DNA from 2 places in the Pseudoalteromonas sp. B131b genome. Region 2 is predicted to be linked to the other one. Evidence: predicted binding sites of a transcription regulator. Region 2 holds the regulator's gene; the other holds the start of a gene.

Region 1 (7,959 bases), 230 kb from region 2:
ATAGCGCCAAACAATGTAGCAAAAATACCAAACTGTGCAGCCGCACCTAATAACAACATACGTGGGTTTGCAATAAGCGCGCTAAAGTCAGTCAGCGCCCCCACTCCCATAAATATCAACAGCGGAAAAATCCCCGTATCAATACCCACATAATAAACGTAGTACAAAAGCCCACCTGGGTCTGACAAACCTGCCACTGGTACGTTTGTTAAAATTGCACCAAAACCAATAGGTAGTAATAATAATGGTTCAAAGCCTTTAGCTATCGCTAAAAACAGTAATAAACACCCTACCGCAATCATTATTAACGATGGGATTGTAAAGTTAGCAATGCCTGTCGCATTCCAGAGGTTTAAAATACCGTCCATCCTCTATTTACTCCTAAGCTAATGCAATCATAGCGTCGCCGGTAGTTACAGCATCGCCTTCACTAACTAACACTTCAGCAATTGTTCCGGTATGCGTAGCGCGTATTTCAGTTTCCATTTTCATGGCTTCCATAATAATCACTACATCGCCTTCGTTAACAACTTGCCCAGCTTTTACCTTAATCTTAAAAATATTACCGGCTAGAGGCGCGTTAAGTGTTTCACCTGATGCAACCGAAGCAGATTGAGGAATGTGCTCAGAGTCTTTTAATGTTACTTCCTTAAGTTCACCACCTTTCGCCACTACTACGTCATAAACTTTACCATCTACTTTTACGCTGTACTGCTCAGCCTTCACTTTGTTATTATTTGAAGCTGATTTAGAAGGTGCTTTACCGCTTTTATCTTCAACAGAAGGGACTGGCTCAAATGCATCTGGGTTGTTGCGGTTTTTAATAAACTTCAAACCAACTTGTGGGAATAATGCATAAGTTAGTACGTCATCAATTTGGTCATCAGCCAGTGTTAAGCCTTGCTCTTGCGCTTCTTTTAATAACTCAGCTTCAAGCGTTGCAAGCTCAGGTGCAATATTATCTGCAGGGCGACAAGTAATAACTTCTGCTCCATCAAGCACACGCTCTTGTAGCTCTTTATTCATTGGTGCTGGTGTTAAGCCATATTCACCTTTTAATACGCCAGCAGTTTCTTTAGTAATTGTTTTATAACGCTCACCTGTTAGCACATTAAGTACCGCTTGAGTGCCAACAATTTGCGACGTTGGTGTTACTAAAGGTAAAAAACCAAGATCTTCACGTACACGTGGGATCTCAAGTAAAACCTCATTAAGCTTATCGGCTGCGCCTTGCTCTTTAAGTTGATTTTCCATGTTTGTAAGCATGCCACCAGGTACTTGAGCTAGTAAAATACGCCCATCAACCCCTTTTAAGCTACCTTCAAATGCCGCATATTTTTTACGCACATCTCTAAAGTAAGCAGCAATTTCTTCTAGGTGGTTTAAATCAAGCTCAGTATCACGCTCAGTCCCTTCAACTATCGATACGATAGTTTCAGTTGCAGAATGTCCATAAGTCATACTCATTGATGAAATAGCGGTATCGAGCATATCAATGCCAGCATCAATTGCTTTTTGATAAGTCGCAGTACTTAAACCTGTTGTAGCATGGCACTGCATAGCAATTGGAACCGATACGGTTTCTTTGAGCGCTTTTATAAGCTCTTCTGCATCATATGGCTTTAATAAGCCCGCCATATCTTTAATACAAATTGAATGACAGCCTAAGTCTTCTAATTGCTTAGCAAGAGTCAGCCACATATCAAGTGTATGAACTGGGCTAACTGTGTACGAAATAGTACCTTGAGCGTGCGCGCCTACTTTTATAGCCGCTTTAATCGCTGTTTCTAGGTTACGTACATCATTCATTGCATCGAATATACGAAATACGTCAACGCCATTTTTATGTGCGCGTTCTACAAACTTTTCAACTACGTCATCAGCGTAATGGCGGTAGCCTAATAGGTTTTGACCGCGTAATAGCATTTGCTGTTTAGTATTAGGCATCGCTTTTTTAAGCGCACGAATACGCTCCCACGGATCTTCGCCTAAATAACGAATACACGAATCAAATGTAGCACCGCCCCACGATTCAATAGACCAATAACCTGCATCATCTAACTTGCTAGCAATCGGTAGCATATCGTCTAAACGCATACGTGTTGCGAGCAATGATTGGTGCGCATCGCGTAATACCAATTCTGTTAATTTTAATTTAGCCATGTGTGTGCCCCTTATTTATTATTTGATTTGTACTGAGCAATGGCAGCACTAATAGCAGCGATGTGCTCATTAGGCACACCTTGAGATTTAAAAGACGGTGATTTAGCTGGTGATGCTTCTGGTTCGCTATAGCGCGTCACCAAATTAGACATAAGCGTTACTGCACCAATTAATATCGACAGAAATACAAACACCCCAACCATACCAGTAAGCATTAAACTACCAGCCGTTGTGAGTAGAGCACCTATATCCATTTTTCTCCCCCTTGAAACCCATATCGAAAATAAAAAATCGATTTAATTAAATATTTATTCACTGGATAATAACAAAACTAATTATTTTGTCTACATCTTGTAAATTGGTAAAACCAATTAAACTATAATCAACATAAAACTCAACTAATTTACATACCAGAACCCTGCAATCACGCACCCTACAATAGTTACAGGAAATAATGACTATAGCTAATAGTTATATATAAGTTGTTAATTAACTATCCGGTTAAATAAAAAAAACATGAAAAATCATATGAAACACAAAAACAAAGGATCAATTGTTAATTGGTCTTACCAAAATAAATGTATTTAGTGAATATTTACAAGCAATGTGTAACGGTGTGAATAACTTACATAGCAAAGCGTAAAAGTTACTAATCAACTAATTGCCCAAAACACACAAAAAAAACATAAACACATGATATTAAACAACAATACACTTTGGCATGTAACTGGCATTAGTTATTGTGAGCAAAATTTATAAACCAAGGAGAAAACAATGTTACGCTGGACAATCACATTTTTAGTTATTGCTTTAATCGCTGCAGTGTTAGGTTTTGGTGGCATCGCAGGTGCCGCAGCTGGTATAGCAAAAATTATATTTTTTATCTTTCTAGTACTTTTAGTGATTTCATTAGTTTCAGGTGCACTACGTGGTAAATCGCCCAGGTAGATAATCCATCGGACTAACAAACACTTATACTTAATTAACACTTACAAGGAATTACATTATGAATTCAACAACTGTAAAAGCAGCACTAATCGGTCTATTCGCAAGTTTTTTCATTATGGGTTGTGAAGACAATCATGCAGAAGACGCAGGTGAACGTATTGACGAAGCAGTAACTGACGTGCAAAACAAAGTAGAAGATGCATGTGAAAATGTTAAAGAAGGCGTAAACGCTGAAGAAACTAATTGTTAATTCTTCTTTTACTAAAAAAGCGGCTCTCAAGAGCCGTTTTTTGCCTGTTTATAAGTATCGAACAACTTCCCCCATTTTAGCTAATGAGTCAAACCGCACTGATACCAATCCGTAATAATACTTAATCAATTTGAAGGATTAAATCAGACACCAACTTCGTTAAAAATCTCTGATATAGAACAACTAAATAACGAAATTTTTACCTTGTTACCAACATGGTTTTCTTACCTCAAAATAATTGATTGATCAACTACTAACGCACCGCCGCATCGTAAAATCCATAGATATAACTATGAAACATGGATTGGCGCAATGTTAGGTGAGAGTATGGCTACAGATAAGACAGTGTTCTTAAATAAGCTTAGAAATACAAAAATGCTTATTAGAACAGGCATGTTACCTGCTAGAATATTTGAAAAAAGGATGAGTTATGGAAAGGGATCTAGTAATTTTCAAAATACATAAGCCATCAAAAAAATACGACATAATCGACCTCACGACTGTTTCTATGGCAAAGCAAATTGCTAAAGAAAAAGAGAGCAGTTTTAACGAGGCAGTGAAAATAGCTATGGATGATTTCCCAAGAGGGAAAGCTAAAATATTAGACGTTGTAGAAAATGGGTTTAACTGTAAAGTTGAGAAAGAAGCTGAGCAACAAGACTATGATATAAACTTATTTTCGTGTTACTTGGTGTTAAATAAAAAAGCTTACACGGCCATAGGTAATCATTTACAAGGCTGCGGGGAATTTGTTCCATTGAATTGTGAGAAAGAATTATTTTTATTCAACCCACTAATTTTTGAAGAAGAAGATAAAGATTTGACGGAAAAAGCTTATCTAGATGGATTTGAAGATGGTCTAAAATCTCTGGCCTTTAAGTCCGATCTAAATCTAATTTTTAAGTCGAGCATGCAAGGTGGTAAATCAATTTACTGTAATGCCGCATTTAAAACTCTTGTGAAAGAAAATAATTTAACTGGGATTACTTTTAATAGTGACTTACTTAGCATTTTTGCATAGCAGCCTCTAAACGCAGCTTTATAATTCGGAATGCCCTCACTCACGACTATAAAAAGTATCCTTGAAATATTAAGCCTTTGCCAACTAACGTTAATATGTATTAACGTTAGTTGGGCATACTTATTAATTTTTAGTTGAATTAGATTTTAAAGAAAAATATAAAGTTATTAATGACTTGATATTTAGATGAAGTAACTCATATTTTAGTTTTTAGTTTGAGCTACTAGATTCGACTTTACACGAAATAGCATCCCAAACTCTAAACTTTCCCTATAGCTAGAAAAATTTATCAAATCAACAAGATAAAATATATTTTTAATAGTAATATACTCGCAATAATTACGTAATGTGATTGAAACCTTACGATTACTGAAGTAACTCAAAATCAGAAAAACCCTCTTCGCTACTCTAGTAAATTGTTAAAAACTCTCATATATTTATATAAAGGAATAAAATTTGAAAAAATTGTTTCACGTTGTTTTTGTAAACAACAGAGTAGTCAATTTTTAAGCTCTCCAGTATTAAGCATGGTAATACCCCCAATTGTCATGCTCTATTACGGAACATTAGATATATGGGGGGATGATTGGAGTTGGATAAAAAATTACAAAGATTTTCATGAATTTGTTTTTACGCTTCTTGCAGCTTTTACATTTTTAGTTTTATTTATCAAAGGTATTTCTGAAACTTTTAAAGGTGCTGTTACTAAAAAGTATGAATTACTAACTGAATCGTTAATTGCCTTTTTTAATGGGCTTGTTAAAAAGAAAAGAGATAGATTCTATCATAAAGCTAAATCATTGAAGTTCAGAGAGGATGCTTTTAAACGTATTACTCAGCCGATAGATCAGCTAGAACATGTTCTAGATGGAACTAAAAAGTTTTTGGTTGATGGTTTAGAAATAGATCAAAAAAATATTGGTATCACTATAATCCAAGGAAACCCTAGTGAAAACAAATGGTGGTATGAGCTGAAATGTGATTCGCAAAAGCAACATACTCGAGCAAGGGATTTGATGAATGGGGAATCTACAGCAAAATACTGCTTCGATCATGGTGATAGTTTATTTATTCCAGACCTACGAAAAGGAATAAAAGAAGGTGTATTTTTGAATCATCGAGATCTAAAAAAACAGGCAAAGGCTCTATCTTTTGTAAGCCAGTACGCGTTACTGTAAGTAATATTGATTATGTTTATATATTTACTATTGCAGTTTATGGGCAATACTTATGCACTCCTTACGATGAAATCGAGTGCAGAGCATGCGAAAAGATTTTAGATGAAGTAGCTGATAGAGTCGAGTTGGAGCTTTATTTGCATTCAATGAAGCAATTTAGAGAAAATAGAGGTAACGCTACATGAGACAAATTCTTATGAGTAAACCAGGTGAATTTAATTATGAAAATGAAGGTGATCAATCTAGGGGCGTGGCAGTAAAAATGCTAGCCAAAGTTATTCAAAGAGCAAAGGAAAATCAAAGTACTGAGAGTTGCATTGTTATAGTCTCCAAAAAGTCTGGTCCAGTGGATTCATAACGGTACTTTCCATTGAGTTGTTACAACGTCTCTCCAATGGTACATATATGAATGTCAGATTTGATTGAATGCAACCAATCGAATCTGACAACTGTGTTTAAGCGTTTATAACTTAGAAATTAAATGGAATAACAATCTCATCACACTCGTTAGCGCTTTTAGCAGTATATCCAACTCCTGAAATATCGGCTAAAAGTTCCGGTGTGACTCCCAACTTTAACGCCAGCATATCGAACGAAATCCCTAACTGCTCTTTTAGTACTTCTAAACTCTCTTCCAAAATATGAGGTGTCTCTAAAGGGATTTTATCATCATACTTTTCTTTACGAGTTTGCCTCGTTTTACTGAACCAAACATTAGCATTCCGATACTGTTGAGCATTAATAAAACCTAGAAAATGAGCTCTGTAAATAATAGCCCTAGCACTCATTTTCCATCGTAGTTTTAATTTGTAAATTTCTTTCCAAATTATATTCCCGTTAATATCCAAACAACTTGGGAACTCCCTTGCGAAAGATTTCCTAGGAAATAAAAACGCACTAGCAAAGGCATCCGCCTCTCTCTCTGTTTTTTTACAACCAGTCTCAATACCATCATGCATAACTAAGTGACCGCATTCATGAGCCAAATCGAAGCGCATTCTACAAACACTTTCCTTCGCTGTATTCCTTATTATAATGGGGTACTTTCTATTAACTGACAGTGCATCGACTTTATCTGATACACCGTCGAAGCACGTAACAATAGCACCTTGATTTTCAACAATGTTAACAACATTATCTATAGGTGAATCTGACGTCAAACCCCATCTAATACGAGCACCTTCTGCAATTTTTTCAATTACAGTTGCTGTCAATTCTGGAATTTTGTCATTGTCTATCAAATTGAAACGATTCTCTGGCAAATCCAAGTGCTCATGCAGCTCATTCACTAGCTGCTCAAGGATGGTGCTATATGCTTGAACCCTATTTTTAACACCCGCAGGTGTAGTTTGTCTTTTTCGAAAATGACATTGCTCAGGTTTAACATCACCGGATAATGTCAACTCGAAAAACGATGGTGAAACTTGCAAAAACTCTGCTAAAGCGTTTATTACATCCTGTGCAGGAGCCCTCACATCACTTTCATATTGATGAATACTTTGCCTAGTCACAGCAACTGAATCACCCAATTCTTGTAATGTACAACCTTTAATCAAACGAGCTAACCTGAGCCGTTCACCATAAAATATTACTGACATACACAAATGACCATCAATTACTTGAGCCATTATCATTTATAGCTTTTTTCTCTTTTACCTTAACGGAAACAGAGGCCTTCTGGACTAAAACAGGTTCAGGTAAATCCACATTAACAGAAGTAAATGCAGGCACATGTTCATTAAGAGGAATTTCCCAACATGAAACTTGAACTTCGTCTAAGTAACCAGTAAATGTAACGCGCTCTACATATCTAAATTCATCAACTTCTATAGCAAAAAACCATAAGACATTTGCATCATTACCAACTTCTACAGGTAAAAGGCTCATTTGACGAGTTGCCTCTTCACATGGAATTAATCTTCGCTCTTGGGGATTACTTGGCTGCCCACGGTACAAACGAACAGGGACAGAATCTATAGAAAATGTAAACCTACCATCTCCTTTCAATATATCCAAAAAGGACCATTCGTCTTTATCTCTTGAAGCACTAATAATCTGATTGCGGCAGCACTCATATGCTCTCAAACCAGTAGAGCGAGCGGAGTCTCCTAATACATCATCATGCCGATCAACAACATCATCTCTAATACTTCGAATTAAAGATGCAAGTTTTTTTAAACGTTCACTTGTTAATGCTGGGTTTATTTCCCATGGTTGTTTCATATAAAAGTTAACCTATTATGTAGTTGGTGTAGCTTAAAATTAATTAAGGGCTCGGTGAAATACCAGAACATAATCTAACACTTTTCACCATTTGTCAATTGATTGCCGTTTTGTCAACAGCTAAAGGATATGTAAACCGACTTAAAAAGAGTTCACAACTTCTCCTAACCTCTTCA
Region 2 (7,959 bases):
TCTCTCGCGGCGCAATTGTTGCGGCTCTTGCACTCATTAGTATGGAAACTATGGCTGACTTTGCAACCGTCAGCTATTTTGCCGTGAGCACATTAACGACCGCCGTATACGATACATGGTTTGGTTATTATTCGCTTACAGCGGCCGCTAAAATATCGGGTGTAATGCTCTTACTTTTATTTTTGGCATTAATGGCAGAACGCTTTAGCCGCCGTAACCAAGCGGTATTTGAGCGCCAATCAAGTGTAAATAGCGAATCTCTCTATGTATTAAAAGGAAAGTCGGCTTGGCTAGCAACTGCATTTTGTGGCTTTATTTTACTTATCGCTTTTTTAATTCCCATTGCAGTACTCGTAAACTACGCAATTACCTACTTTGATAAAGCGTGGAACATTGAGTTTTTTAGCTATGCTTGGCAAAGTTTAAAAGTAGCAGGGATAGTGAGTGTAATAACCATTACGTTGAGTATTTTTGTGGTTTTTTATCAGCGTGTTGCAAAGCAAACGTATCCGCTTATTCCTGGGCGTTTAGCCAGTACGGGCTATGCATTGCCTGGTACAGTGCTCGCTATTGCTGTTTTATTACCACTTACATTATTAGAAAACACCATCAATGAAGCGCTCGAACCATATAATTTAGATATAGGTTTACTGCTTACAGGCAGTATTCTTACTATTATTATTGCTTACATTGTTAGGTTTTATGCCATCGCACACGGAGCGATAGAATCGAGTTTTTACGCATTAGCCCATCACTCGATATGGCAAGTCAATCAATGGGTAAAAGCCAAGGGCAAACATTGCGTTTAATACATCTACCTTTATTACGCCGTGGACTACTTACGGCGGCATTACTGGTGTTTATTGAGTGCATGAAAGAGCTACCTGCGGCGTTATTGCTCAGACCGTTTAATTTTGAAAGCTTAGCAACTCATGTATTTCAGTATGTGAGTGACGAGCAGTTAGAGCTTGCTTCAATTTCGGCATTATTTATTGTTATTGTCGGGTTTATTCCTTTGTATCTTATTAATCGTTCTATGGAGCAACGTAGTTAAATGAGTAGTTTAATTTTACAAGGCGTGAGCTATCACTATAACGGCACAAAGGTTATTCACGATTTAGATTTAACAGTGGGCAAAGATGAAATTGTTTGTCTGCTCGGTGCAAGTGGTTGCGGTAAAACAACCACATTAAAAGCCATTGCAGGTTTAATTGAAGCCAAGCAAGGGTCTATTTTTATAGACGGTAAATTAGTGAGTAATGAGCAATCATTTGTCTCACCTGAGCATCGTAACATCGGCATGATGTTTCAAGACTATGCATTGTTTCCGCATTTAACGGTGGCAAATAATATCGCATTTGGGCTTAGTAAAATGAGTAAAGCCCAAAAGCAGCATCGTGTTGATGAAATGCTTAAGCTTGTTCATTTAATTGGCTGTGCCGATAGATTTCCTCATCAGTTATCGGGTGGTCAGCAGCAACGCGTAGCGATTGCTCGCGCATTAGCTTATAAACCTAGTTTGTTATTGCTTGATGAGCCTTTTTCAAACATTGATACACAAGTACGCTTTGAGCTAATCGCCGATATACGTCGAATTATTAAGGCAACACAAGTCTCTGCTGTATTTGTTACGCACTCAAAAGAAGAGGCATTTGCCTTTTCCGATACACTTGCCATTATGCATCGCGGTAAAATTGCGCAACAAGGCACGCCAGAACAGCTTTTTGCAGCCCCAAGCTCAAAGGAGGTTGCAGAGTTTCTGGGTCAAGGCATATACTTAGAGGCAGAAGTATTAACGACAACTGAATATAATACACCGTTCGGCTTAGTTAAATCATATATTGGACATGAGCATAGAGCGAGTGTAGGTAAAATATATGTTCGTCCTCACCAGATTGAATTGGTAAGTGATAATCTATGTGACAGGCACTGTGAACGAGCTACAATATTAAGTAGTCGCTTTATTGGTTCAGCGTATGTTTACACAGTCGTTATTGCTGAGCAAGAAGTTGAAGTTGCTGCACAATATGACCAATCATTTGAAAAAAATGAACAGGTTATAATAAAAATAAAACCTCACACGGTGAACTTTTTCGAATCATAATTAATTTGTTATTCGCTGTGTTTTTATCTATAAAACTAAGGAATAACAATGGCGCAAGCGCAATCAGGGATTTGTGCTGAAGCAAACTTACACGGTTTGCACTTATTTTTTAATGTGTTTGATGGTCAAGATGAATCGCTACGCGTAAAACTAAAGCAAGTAAGCGCTATTGAAGAAGAATTTAGCGATCAGTTTTCAGAATCAATGCTCTCTTGTATGGTCGCTATTGGTGCGCAATATTGGCCACATATCCTTCCGGAGTACATTCCAAGCGAATTACAGAGCTTTCCTAATATAAATCACAGCGATCACCAAATGAGCGTGCAACCGTGTGATTTGTTTGTGCAAATTCGCTCTGACCGTGAAGACGTTAACCATTTATTTGCCCTGCAAGTATTAAAGTTATTTGCTCCTGATGTAGAGCTGGTAGAGCAGGTTCGTAATTTTCGCTTTTTAGATGGACGAGACTTTAATGGCTTTATTTATGGTGGCGATTCTGCTCATGGTAGAAAAAAGCGTGCGACGGCACTAATAAATAAACCGGGTAGCTTTGAAGATCAAGGAAGTTATATTCATGTACAACGTTATAAGCATGACTTAACTGTGTGGCAGCATTTATCATTAAGTGAGCAAGAGCAAATAATGGGTCGTACGCGCCTTGATAACACACTAATTACCCCCGCGATCGAAACCAGCCATGCTTCGCGTAGTGAGCTAAAAGATGAAGACGGGCAACCGCTACTATTAAATCAAAGCATGCCTTATGGCGATGTGTATGAGCAGGGAATGTTATCAATTACATGTGCATGTAAAGGAACCGCGTTCGAAAAAATACTTAAAAGCCGTTTAGGCGAAGGTGATTGTTACGACCACTGGCTTGATTTTACTCAAGCCGATATGGGTTCTGCTTTTTTTGCACCTTCGGTCGGATTTTTAAAACAGATTTAATTACGATTAATAATCAAACCGTATCAAATAAAATGCGAACGCGTTCAAGCGTCACGTCTATTTCAGATATTTTAGCCGGGGCGATAAAAATAGTGTCATCGCCGGCAATAGTTCCTAGTACGCCATCTGCTTTACCTAATGAATCTAATAAACGTGCAATAAGCTGAGCCGCACCTGGGCTGGTACGAATGATGATCATCATTTCGTTGTGCATAATGTCGATTACTAATTGGCGTAATGGGCTTTTAGCCGTAGGTACACCCATTTCAGCAGGTAAGCAGTAAACCATTTCTTGTTTGGCATTACGTGTGCGTACAGCGCCAAACTTACTTAACATGCGTGATACTTTACTTTGGCTTATATTGTCAAAGCCTTGCTCTTTTAACGCATCAACTATTTCGCCTTGAGAGCCAAAGTTTTCTTCTTTTAAAAGCGATTTAAATGCTTTTACCAGTGCTTCTTGTTTATCTTGTGGTTGCATAGCCTTTATTCATTTTTGTTATTTATGCTGCAAATTCTACACAATAATGAATAATTATGCAGCAGTTGTTTAGTTAACTTGCCAGTTTGATGCGTTAAATCACAAAAGTTTACGACTATGGTCGAAAATATACTTGAAATAGACAGGATAAATTTGTTTTTAGTCGCTAATTTCATTATCTTAAGAGCCACAAATATTTCCTACCTCAAATGACGGAGAATTCCAATGAAAGTTGCTGTATTAGGTGCTGCAGGCGGTATCGGCCAAGCGTTGTCTTTATTATTAAAAACAGGCTTACCAGCTGGCTCTGAATTATCACTTTATGATGTTGCACCAGTAGTACCAGGTGTTGCGGTTGACCTTTCTCACATCCCAACAGATGTTAAAGTTGCAGGCTTTGGCGCAGACGATTTAAATAAAGCGCTTGAAGGTTCTGACATCGTTCTTATCCCAGCGGGTATGCCACGTAAACCAGGTATGGATCGTGCTGATTTATTCAATGTAAATGCTGGCATCATCAAAACGTTAGCAGAAGGCATTGTTGCCAGCTGTCCTAAAGCGTTAGTAGGTATTATTACTAACCCAGTAAACGGCACAGTTCCAATTGTTGCTGAAGTATTCAAAAAAGCAGGTACTTACGACGCTAAACGCGTATTCGGTATTACTACGCTTGACGTTATTCGTTCAGAAGCATTTGTTGCTGAACTTAAAGGCGTAGACGTAGCAACTGTAAAAGTACCAGTAATTGGTGGTCACTCAGGCACAACGATTCTGCCTCTACTTTCTCAAGTTGAAGGTGTTTCTTTCACAGATGAAGAAGTTGCTGCACTTACTCCACGTATTCAAAATGCGGGTACTGAAGTTGTAAATGCTAAAGCAGGCGGTGGTTCAGCTACGCTATCTATGGGTGCTGCTGCAGCGCGTTTTTGTATGTCTTTAGTTAAAGGCCTACAAGGTGAAGAAGTTGTAGATTACGCTTACGTTGCTGTTGAAAATGGCGATGCAGAGTACTTTGCACATCCAGTACGTTTAGGTAAAAACGGCGTAGAAGAAATTCTTTCTTACGGCGAACTAAGCGCATTTGAAACAAAAGCAAAAAATGACATGCTTGAAACTCTGAAAAAAGACATTAAAGAAGGTGTTGATTTCATGGCGTAATAGCCGGTTTAAGCAACAAAAAAGCCTGCATTTGCAGGCTTTTTATTGCTCAGAATTAATGTCACACTGTGTAACTAGTTAAAACTAGTGGTCGCGGTCAACCGCAATACGGGCAAGGCTTATAAGTGCTTGCTTATAGTCAGACTCAGCTAAAAAGTCTAAACAGGCAATGGCTTTTTCGGCCTCAAGCTCTGCTTTTTGCATTGTAAACTCAAGCGCATTAGTTTGTTTTAGTGCAGTTAAAATTTCTTCTAAATGCTCCATACCATTACTGTGCTCTATTGCATCACGAATAAGTTGCGTTTGCTGCTCGCTACCATGTTGCATAGCATAAATAAGCGGAAGGGTTGGTTTGCCTTCAGCTAAATCATCGCCAATGTTTTTACCTAGCTGCTCAGCATCCGCATTGTAATCGAGTACATCATCCACTAACTGAAACGCGGTGCCTAAATGCATACCGTATAAGTTTAATGCGTCGAGTGTCGCTTGGTCTTGCTCAGTAATAATGGCAGCAAGGCCTGTAGCTGCTTCAAATAATTTAGCCGTTTTAGAGTAAATAACCTGCATATAGCTGGCTTCAGTCGTATCTGGGTCATTGCAGTTCATTAGCTGCAATACTTCACCTTCAGCAATAATGTTTGTTGCATCGGCAAGTACTTGCATAACCTGCATTTTTCCAAGGCCAACCATAAGCTGAAATGAGCGAGTGTAAATAAAGTCACCAACCAATACGCTAGCAGCATTACCAAATTCAGCATTTGCAGTAGGCGTGCCACGTCGTAAGTTTGATTCATCTACAACATCATCATGTAATAGCGTTGCTGTATGAATAAACTCAACAATTGTTGCAAGTGTTATGTGATCTTTACCCTGATAACCGAGCGCCTTGGCTGCTAAAATTGCGAGCATTGGACGAACACGTTTGCCGCCACTGCTAACTATATATAAACCAAGCTGATTAACTAACGCCACATCTGAGCGCATTTGCGCATGTATAAGTTGATTGACGTCATTCATATCGCTTTCGATTAACGCCTGGATAGCTTTTATATCCATTGATCTCCGAGCCAATTTTTATGTGTGAACGGCGCAGATTGTACAACAAAAAATGCACTAGCTCGATATTTTGTGACGATTGATTGAAAAAACACTATTAAAGTACTGAATAAGAGCTTAATTGGTTGAGATAACTGATTAATAGATAACCAATATGCAATATGAGTCGCGCTTAGATATTATACAGCGAGAGCTCTATTTAAGCGCATTAACTTATTTCGCTTAACAGCTAAAAAGCACTTGGCAAAAGGGTCAATTAATATAAACTGGGGGAAATATTGAATTACTCTCAATGCAGCTACTTTTTATTCATTTTAATTACAAAATAGGCTTGCTAGTTATTTCGCGTTAGCGTAAACTTCGCGCCCTATCGAAGAATATTTTAGTTGCACCGATTTGAGGGTGCACAGACGGAGTTAATTATGTACGCGGTTTTCCAAAGTGGTGGTAAACAGCATCGTGTGACTGAAGGTCAAACGATTCGTCTTGAAAAATTAGACGTTGAAACTGGTGCGGCAGTAGAATTTGATTCAGTACTTTTAGTTGCTGATGGTGAGAAAATCGAGATCGGTGTACCGTTCGTAAACGGTGGCAAGATAACAGCTGAGGTTGTTTCACATGGTCGCGGTGAGAAGATTAAGGTTGTTAAATTTAGACGCCGTAAGCATTCTCGTAAGCAAATGGGCCATCGTCAATGGTTCACTGAAGTTAAAATCACTAGCATTAGCGCTTAATTAGAGGTACTTAGAAATGGCACATAAAAAAGCAGCTGGTAGTACTCGTAACGGTCGCGATTCAGAAAGCAAACGCTTAGGTGTTAAGCGTTTTGGTGGCGAATCAGTTCTAGCGGGTAGCATCATTGTTCGTCAGCGTGGAACTCGTTTCCACCCTGGTACAAACGTAGGTATCGGTAAAGACCACACTATCTTCGCAAAAGCAGATGGTAAAGTTCAGTTTGAACAGAAAGGTCCTTTAAACCGTAAATACGTAACTATCGTAACTGAGTAATCAGTAAGGTAGTTAAAAAACCCCGCCTTTGCGGGGTTTTTTGTTTTAAGAAAAAAATATATACCCAAGCCAAGCCTGCAATCAGCTTGGCTTCGGTATATAATAGTTAAATTAACAAGCCAATCCCTAAAGTGAGTAATCATGAAGTTTGTAGATGAAGTAGAAATTCGCGCAGAAGCTGGAGACGGTGGCAGCGGCATCGTGTCTTTCCGTCGTGAAAAATATGTTCCAGATGGTGGACCAGACGGCGGTGACGGTGGAGACGGTGGTAGTGTTTATCTACAAGCTGATGAAAACTTAAATACCCTCATTGATTATCAGTTTGAGCGTTTCCATAGAGCTGAACGTGGTACTAACGGTCGTAGCCGTAACTGTACAGGCCGAAAAGCCGATGACTTATTTGTTATGGTGCCTGTAGGCACACGTATCATGGATGTTGATACCCAAGAGGGACTTGGTGATTTAACGCAACATGGTCAACGTATTTTGGTTGCAAAAGGTGGTTTCCACGGCTTGGGGAATGCACGTTTTAAATCAAGTACTAACCGAGCACCTCGTCAAAAAACCTTGGGTACTGAAGGCGAAGTACGTAATTTAAAATTAGAGTTGCTACTATTAGCGGATGTAGGCTTACTAGGGCTTCCTAACGCAGGTAAATCTACGTTTATCCGTAGTGTATCAGCAGCAAGGCCTAAAGTAGCTGATTACCCGTTTACAACGCTTATTCCTAATTTGGGCGTAGTGCGTCCAGAAGCGAATAAATCATTTGTAATAGCTGACATACCAGGCTTAATTGAAGGTGCATCTGATGGTGCAGGCTTAGGCATCCGCTTCTTGAAGCATTTAGAGCGTTGTCGTGTGTTATTACACATTATTGATGTAATGCCGGTAGATGGTTCAAACCCTGTTGATAATGCATTCTCGATTATTAACGAGCTACATCAATACAGCCCTAAATTAGCTGAAAAGCCACGTTGGTTAGTTTTTAATAAAATAGACTTATTACCAGAGGACGAAGCAAAAGCGTTATGTGAAGCTATTGCAGAAGAACTGGGCGAAACTGAAAATATTTATCACATTTCAGCGATTAATAAACTCAATACTCAACCTTTAATTCACAACATAATGACACTGCTCGATAGCATGCCTAAAGAGAAGTTTGTACAGGTTGAAGATGAAGAGATTGAATTCAAGTGGGATACCT

The links. The regulator ArgR, encoded in region 2, controls arginine synthesis, uptake and breakdown. The targets are predictions, from matches to a motif close to ANTGAATANNTATTCANT.
Region 1: a site for ArgR is predicted at 2,463-2,480, ahead of P4S65_RS00860 (OadG family protein). Genes of this name have one in related genera too.

The regions. Positions count from the first base shown of each region.
Region 1 covers NZ_JARLUZ010000001.1:178,613-186,571, forward strand. The annotation lists gene P4S65_RS00850 (sodium ion-translocating decarboxylase subunit beta) at 1-368, opposite strand, end outside; gene oadA (sodium-extruding oxaloacetate decarboxylase subunit alpha) at 382-2,163, opposite strand; gene P4S65_RS00860 (OadG family protein) at 2,175-2,417, opposite strand; gene P4S65_RS00865 (DUF1328 domain-containing protein) at 2,938-3,111, shown strand; gene P4S65_RS00870 (hypothetical protein) at 3,170-3,361, shown strand; gene P4S65_RS00875 (hypothetical protein) at 3,792-4,382, shown strand; gene P4S65_RS00880 (hypothetical protein) at 4,910-5,560, shown strand; gene P4S65_RS00885 (hypothetical protein) at 5,742-5,918, shown strand; gene P4S65_RS00890 (helix-turn-helix domain-containing protein) at 6,031-7,188, opposite strand; gene P4S65_RS00895 (hypothetical protein) at 7,172-7,783, opposite strand; gene P4S65_RS00900 (DUF3258 domain-containing protein) at 7,925-7,959, opposite strand, start outside.
Region 2 covers NZ_JARLUZ010000001.1:412,184-420,142, reverse strand. The annotation lists partial or broken gene P4S65_RS02065 (ABC transporter permease) at 1-1,054, shown strand, start outside; gene P4S65_RS02060 (ABC transporter ATP-binding protein) at 1,055-2,104, shown strand; gene P4S65_RS02055 (Dyp-type peroxidase) at 2,153-3,052, shown strand; gene argR (transcriptional regulator ArgR) at 3,066-3,533, opposite strand; gene mdh (malate dehydrogenase) at 3,759-4,691, shown strand; gene ispB (octaprenyl diphosphate synthase) at 4,776-5,747, opposite strand; gene rplU (50S ribosomal protein L21) at 6,170-6,481, shown strand; gene rpmA (50S ribosomal protein L27) at 6,498-6,755, shown strand; gene cgtA (Obg family GTPase CgtA) at 6,897-7,959, shown strand, end outside.